Regions from separate parts of the Aeromicrobium sp. P5_D10 genome, predicted to be linked through region 2. Evidence: predicted binding sites of a transcription regulator. Region 2 holds the regulator's gene; each other region holds the start of a gene.
What was found. Region 2 encodes HrcA, which represses chaperone genes, less so after heat shock. Its sites were predicted from a motif close to TTGGCACTCGNNNNNNNCGAGTGCCAA; they were not measured.
Positions count from the first base shown of each region.

Region 1: a site for HrcA is predicted at 963-989, ahead of groES (co-chaperone GroES). Genes of this name have one in related genera too.
Region 3: a site for HrcA is predicted at 1,628-1,654, ahead of groL (chaperonin GroEL). Genes of this name have one in related genera too.

Region 1 is NZ_JBFUME010000009.1:14,181-16,448, reverse strand. It holds gene ACXJKC_RS17120 (class I SAM-dependent methyltransferase) at 1-768, opposite strand, end outside; gene groES (co-chaperone GroES) at 1,103-1,396, shown strand; gene groL (chaperonin GroEL) at 1,493-2,268, shown strand, end outside.
Region 2 is NZ_JBFUME010000004.1:234,411-236,678, forward strand. It holds gene dnaJ (molecular chaperone DnaJ) at 1-478, opposite strand, end outside; gene hrcA (heat-inducible transcriptional repressor HrcA) at 497-1,513, opposite strand; gene ACXJKC_RS08945 (hypothetical protein) at 1,628-2,032, shown strand; gene ACXJKC_RS08950 (DUF3097 domain-containing protein) at 2,044-2,268, shown strand, end outside.
Region 3 is NZ_JBFUME010000005.1:159,165-161,432, forward strand. It holds gene groL (chaperonin GroEL) at 1-1,488, opposite strand, end outside; gene ACXJKC_RS11185 (dihydrofolate reductase family protein) at 1,678-2,232, opposite strand.

The sequences.
Region 1 (2,268 bases), on a different contig from region 2:
GCTGTCTGCGACGAGCCCCGCCCCGGAAGGCAACACGGTGGCCCGGCGGCTGGCCGTGGCGAATGGCGCCCCCCACAGACACGCTTCGACCAGGTCCCCGCCATCGCTGACCCACTCGGCCTCGACTCCTGCCGGCACGGCGTCATGCGCGAGACCCGGCATGACTTTGGCGACAGCACGGCCCGCCAGCAGTTCGCGGACCCAGTCCCACGGCGGCTGCAGGTCTGCGGTGGAAAATGTCCGACCCCGGCCATCGCGTCGAGCAGGATCGACGAACGCGACTTCGTCACGGCCGATCGGCACGGTTCGGGCATCTGCGCACTCTACGCGTCCTGACAGGTCGAGCGACTGCAGATTGGCCGATGCGATCGCGGCTCTGACCGGGTCGAGTTCGACCCCGCGGACCGCGATACCTGCTCGCGCCAGCGCGATCAGATCACCGCCGATGCCGCAGCCGAGGTCGATCGCCGAGGTGGAGCCGGTCGAGGCCAACCGGGTCGCACGATGCGCCGCAACGCTCATCCGGGTCGACTGCTCGAGCGCATCGTGCGTGAAGTACATCCTTCTCGCATCGGCGCCGAACTTGGTGACGGCCTTGCCGCGCAGATGGTTCTGGGTCACGGCGGCCGCGACGAGTTCGGGAGGGTATGTCTTGCGCAGTCGCGTTCCGAGGGCCAGATCGCTCTCGACGCCCGCGCGGGCCGCCACCTCAGCCAACAACTCCTGCCCGCGTGGGGAGAGCAACTGGTCGAACGTCGACAGATCCATGAAGTGACCATAGCGAGGAGCGGAGCTGGGGGTACCTCCCGCTTGCGGGGGCCGAGAGGTGGGCCGTGGACGAAGTCCAGTGGTGACCATAGCGAGGAGCATGGTGACCATGGCGAGGAGCGGAGCGACGAGAGGTGGGCCGTGGACGTAGTCCACGAATTGAGTCCGGAGCGAAGCGGAGGACGGCCCACCTACTAGCAGTCGCTTGGGTCGAGTGCTAAGTTCTGTATTGGCACTCTCCTCGTGGGAGTGCTAACCCACAGGTGAGTTCGACCCCCGCGACGGCGTACTCACCAATGTCCCAACGTTCACCGTTGAAAGGGGAGGTCGACACGTGTCGGTCACCATCAAGCCGCTCGAGGACCGTCTGGTCATCCAGGTTGTCGAAGCAGAGCAGACCACTGCGTCCGGACTCGTTATTCCGGACACCGCCAAGGAGAAGCCGCAGGAAGGCATCGTCGTTTCGGTCGGCCCCGGTCGGGTCGATGACAACGGCAACCGCGTTCCGCTCGACGTTGCAGTCGGCGACAAGGTTATCTTCAGCAAGTACGGCGGCACCGAGGTCAAGTACGCGGGCGAGGAGTACCTCATCTTGTCCGCGCGCGACGTTCTCGCTGTCGTTTCGTGATTTGACGCCCCGGCGCCCGTGAGGGCGCCGGGGTCTCTCACGTCCTGAGAAGCACCAGTCTCCCCAGTCGCACCCATATTTTTGAAAGAGGCTTATATGCCCAAGATTCTCGAATTTGACGAGAACGCCCGCCGCTCACTCGAGCGCGGCGTCGACAAGCTTGCCAACACCGTCAAGGTCACGCTCGGCCCCAAGGGTCGCTACGTCGTCCTCGACAAGAAGTGGGGCGCTCCCACGATCACGAACGACGGTGTGACCGTCGCCCGCGAGGTCGAGCTCGACGACCCGTTCGAGAACCTCGGCGCCCAGCTGGCCAAGGAAGTCGCCACCAAGACCAATGACGTCGCCGGTGACGGCACCACCACCGCGACCGTCCTGGCGCAGGCCATGGTCCACGAAGGTCTGCGTGCCGTTGCTGCGGGCGCCAACCCGGTCGGCCTGAAGAAGGGCATCGAGGCTGCCGTCAAGGCTGTCACCGAGCAGCTCCACTCGCAGGCTCGTGAAGTCGACGACATCAAGGACATGACCGACGTCGCGACCGTCTCGTCGCGTGACGCCCACATCGGCGAGCTCATCGCCGAGGCATTCGACAAGGTCGGCAAGGACGGTGTCATCACCGTCGAAGAGTCCAACACGATGGGCACCGAGCTCGAGTTCACCGAGGGCATGCAGTTCGACAAGGGCTACCTGTCGCCCTACATGGTGACCGACACCGAGCGTATGGAAGTCGTTCTCGACGATCCCTACATCCTGGTCAACCAGGGCAAGATCTCCTCGGTCAGCGATCTGCTGCCGATCCTGGAGAAGGTCGTCCAGGCCGGTAAGCCGCTGTTCATCATCGCCGAGGACATCGAGGGCGAAGCGCTCTCGAC
Region 2 (2,268 bases):
ATGTCTCGGGCTGCGAACCATTCGCGGCGCCGCTGCCCTCGCACTTCGTGCAGGTGACCGCGGTGTCGACCTTGATCTCATGTGTGACACCGAATGCGGCTTCGGCCAGATCGATATTGAGCCGCAACAGGGCGTCCTGGCCGCGCTGCTGGCGCGACCTGGGGCCTCGCTGCGCATTCTGACCGAAGACCGCGTCCATGATGTCGTCGAAGTTGAAGCTTTGGCCGCCGCCGAAGCCGCCGCCGAAGCCACCGCCTCCACTGCCCATCGGGTCGCCGCCGCGATCGAAGATGGCGCGCTTCTTGGGGTCCGACAGCACCTCGTACGCGATCGTCACCTCCTTGAACTTGTCGGAGGCGTCGGGGGCGTCGTTGACGTCGGGGTGGAACTGCCGCGCGAGCTTGCGGTATGCCTTCTTGAGCTCGTCAGGGGTCGCGTCACGTCCGACGCCGAGTGTTGCGTAGTAATCCTGTGCCATGAGTCCTAGGTTCAGTTTCTAGTTGTCAGCCAGCATGTGGCCGACGTATCGGGCGACGGCGCCAACGGCAGCCATCGTTGCGGGGTAATCCATGCGGGTCGGTCCGACCGTGCCGAGTGTCGCCAGGGCGAGGTCGTCGGGACCGTATGCCGTCGAGATGACGGCGGTGCTCGAGAGGCTCTCGTTGCCGGTCTCCGAACCGATGCGGACCGACAGGTCGCGAGTGGCCTCGCCAAGCAGTTTGAGCAGCACCACCTGCTCCTCGATCGCTTCGAGAACCGGTTTGATCGACGTGTCGAAATCACTGCCGAACCGAGCGAGATTGGCGGTGCCGCCCACCGCGATCCGCTCATCGGAACGCTCATTCGAGAACGTGTGCGTCAACGTCGTGACGATCGAGGTGACGAGCGGCCGGTCGCCCATATCGAATGTGCCGATCAGGTCGGCCAGCTTGAGCGAGGCCTCGGGTAGCCGCTCGCCGACCGTCGCCCGGGTGATGCGCGAACGCATGTCGGCCAGCAGATCCTCTGACGGCGTGGCGACCAACTCCACGATCCGCTGTTCGACCCGCCCGCTGCTCGTGATGACAACGAGCAGGACTCGCGATCCCTCCAGAGCCACGAGTTCGATGTGCCGGACCGTCGAGCGGGTCAGTGAGGGATATTGCACGATCGCGACCTGATTGGTCAGTTGGGCCAGCACCTTGACACTGCGCTGGACGACATCATCGACGTCGACCGCACCGGTCAGGAAGGTCTCGATCGCGCGTCGTTCGGCCGGTGAGAGGGCTTTGACGGTCGCGAGCCGGTCGACGAACATCCGGTAGCCCTTGTCTGTCGGGATACGTCCGGCGCTCGTGTGGGGCTGGGTCAGATATCCCTCGTCCTCGAGCGCTGCCATGTCATTGCGCACCGTTGCCGGGGAGACGCCGAGTTGGTGACGGTCGAGCAGCGAGCGCGAGCCGACGGGCTCCTGCGTTGCGACATAGTCCTCGACGATCGCCCGAAGAACGTCGAGCCTGCGGTCATCGGACATGAGGGCTCTCTTTCACTCGGTCTTCGTCAGCGCGTCGGATTGGCACTCTCGCGGGTCAAGTGCCAGTCTAACGAGGTGGAGGGAATCAGGGATACGCCCGAGGGTCATGTCGTCGTGAGCGGTCGTGAACACACTCTGACGTACACGCCGCGAAGCGTGACGTTGGACGACGGCACAACCGTCGCGCACGAATCGCAGGGAGGACAGATGTCCTCGGTGTGGTCGGTCGATCTCGGGGGTGGTTTCTTCGTCGAAGTCGCGCATCTGGGCGATGGACCGCTCGGCGGTGAGCTCGTCATGACCGTGACCTGGATCGGCATCGACGAGACCCGGCGCTATGTCGCGATCGGCGATCTCTACGCCGATGAACTGCCGGCCACGGTTCCGGCCAGCTGGCCGGTCGCGGTGGACCTCGCGCTCGGGCTGCTCGACGGCCAGGTAGAACTGTTGGGCGCCGACATCACGAAGGCAGATGTCGAATCGCTGCACCAACGACTCCTGGGAGCATTGCATGGCTGACGGAGCACAGCATGGTTGACCGGTACGGCAGCGACGTCCTGTCGGGCGACTGGAAGAAGCCGCCGCGTGGGCGATCCGAAGAGGTCGTCATCGAACGTGGCATGGTCATCGAGGACGCCACGACCGGCTTCTGCGGCGAGGTCATGGTCGTCGAAAAGGATCTCGGCATGATGATCCTCGAAGACCGCCGGATGAAACGTCGTTCATTCCCGCTCGGTCCCGGATATCTGCTCGAC
Region 3 (2,268 bases), on a different contig from region 2:
CTTGGCCGGGTCGATGATGCCGGCGGCGATCAGGTCGACGTACTCGCCGGTCGCGGCGTTGAGACCGTGTCCGTCGGGCAGGTTGGTGACCTTCTCGGCGACGACTCCGCCTTCGAGACCGGCGTTGACCGCGATCTGCTTGAGTGGGGCCGAAGCAGCGACGCGGACGATGTTGGCGCCAGTGGCCTCATCGCCGGTCAGCTCCAGCTTCTCGAACACGGCGGCAGTCGCCTGGACGAGAGCCACGCCACCACCGGCGACGATTCCCTCTTCGACAGCGGCCTTGGCGTTGCGGACCGCGTCTTCGATGCGGTGCTTGCGCTCCTTGAGCTCGACCTCGGTGGCTGCGCCGACCTTGATGACGGCCACGCCGCCGGCCAGCTTCGCCAGACGCTCCTGCAGCTTCTCGCGATCGTAATCGGAGTCGCTGTTCTCGATCTCGGCCTTGATCTGGTTGACGCGACCGGCGATCTGGTCGTCCGAGCCACCGCCTTCGACGATCGTGGTCTCGTCCTTGGTCGTGACGACCTTGCGGGCCGTGCCGAGCAGCGTCAGATCGGCGTTCTCGAGCTTGAGACCGACCTCTTCGCTGATGACCTCACCACCGGTCAGGATGGCGATGTCGGCCAGCATGGCCTTACGGCGGTCACCGAAGCCCGGAGCCTTGACGGCGACCGACTTGAAGGTGCCGCGCATCTTGTTGACGATCAGGGTGGCCAGAGCCTCGCCCTCGATGTCCTCGGCGATGATGACGAGCGGCTTGCCCGACGCCATGACCTTCTCCAGGACGGGGACCATGTCCTTGACCGACGTGATCTTGGAGTTGACGATCAGGATGTAGGGATCGTCCAGGACGGTCTCCTGGCGCTCCGGATCGGTCACGAAGTAGCCCGACAGGTGACCCTTGTCGAAGCGCATGCCTTCGGTCAGCTCCAGGTCGATGCCGAACGTGTTCGACTCCTCGACCGTGATGACGCCTTCCTTGCCGACCTTGTCCATCGCCTCGGCGATGATCTCGCCGACCGTGGTGTCGGCCGCCGAGATGGAGGCGGTCGAAGCGATCTGCTCCTTGGTCTCGACGTCCTTGGCCATACCGAGCAGCTGGGCCGAGATGGCCTCGACAGCGGTCTCGATGCCCTTCTTCAGGCCCATCGGGTTGGCGCCGGCTGCGACATTGCGCAGACCTTCGCGGACCAGAGCCTGGGCGAGGACCGTGGCGGTCGTCGTTCCGTCACCGGCGACGTCGTCGGTCTTCTTGGCGACCTCCTTGACGAGCTCGGCGCCGATCTTCTCGTAGGGGTCCTCGAGCTCGATCTCACGCGCGATGCTGACACCGTCGTTGGTGATCGTGGGGGCTCCCCACTTCTTCTCCAGGACAACGTTGCGGCCCTTGGGGCCGAGGGTCACCTTGACGGCGTCGGCGAGCTGGTTCATTCCCCGCTCGAGGCCGCGACGGGCTTCCTCATTGAAAGCAATGGTTTTTGCCATGTGTACGTTTCTCCGACTGGTTGTCGACGTGGGTGTGGTCAGGCGATGCCCGCGACGGACGGCTGCGGTCTGCGGCGAACCCTTCTCGCCGAAGCTCACAACCTCATCGTTCTGACCAGGATGTTTCTCAAGTGCTTGTCTAGCACTCTCACTATACGAGTGCTAATCAACGTGACGCAACGAGACCGGCTATCCGACCTCGTAGGTCAGTTCGGCGAACTGTCCTTTTTGCACCGCCGAGACGAGTTTCAGCCGGTCAGAACGAATATCCCGCGGCAACAACGGCGCACCTTTGCCAAGCGTGACCGGTGCGACGGTGGCGACGATACGGTCGAGCAGACCGGCGTCGGCGAACTGCCCGACGAGATCTCCGCCGCCCATCAACCACACGTCTTTGTCCCCTGCCGCGGCCACGGCTTCGGCATTGACCTGTTCGACGGGCGCTTGAGTGACCCGTATGCCGGAACCGGGGATCGTCGGCAGATCGCGGTGCGTGAAGACCCAGGTCGGACGATCGCCATAGGAGTCGGTCCAGCGTTCGGGATGCTCGAGCAGCTGTTCGTGATCCATGACCCACTGATAGGTCGACGAGCCCATCACCAGGGCGCCGATTCCGGCCATGAAGTCATCCATCCCCGACTCGGCCTCGTCTGAACCAGGCACCTCGAACAGCCAGTCGAGAGAATGATCGGTGGTCGCAAGGTATCCGTCGAGCGTGGTCGCGGTGTAGTAGAGAGTCGCCATATCGACAACGTACCTGCGGGCACCGACATTCAGTCC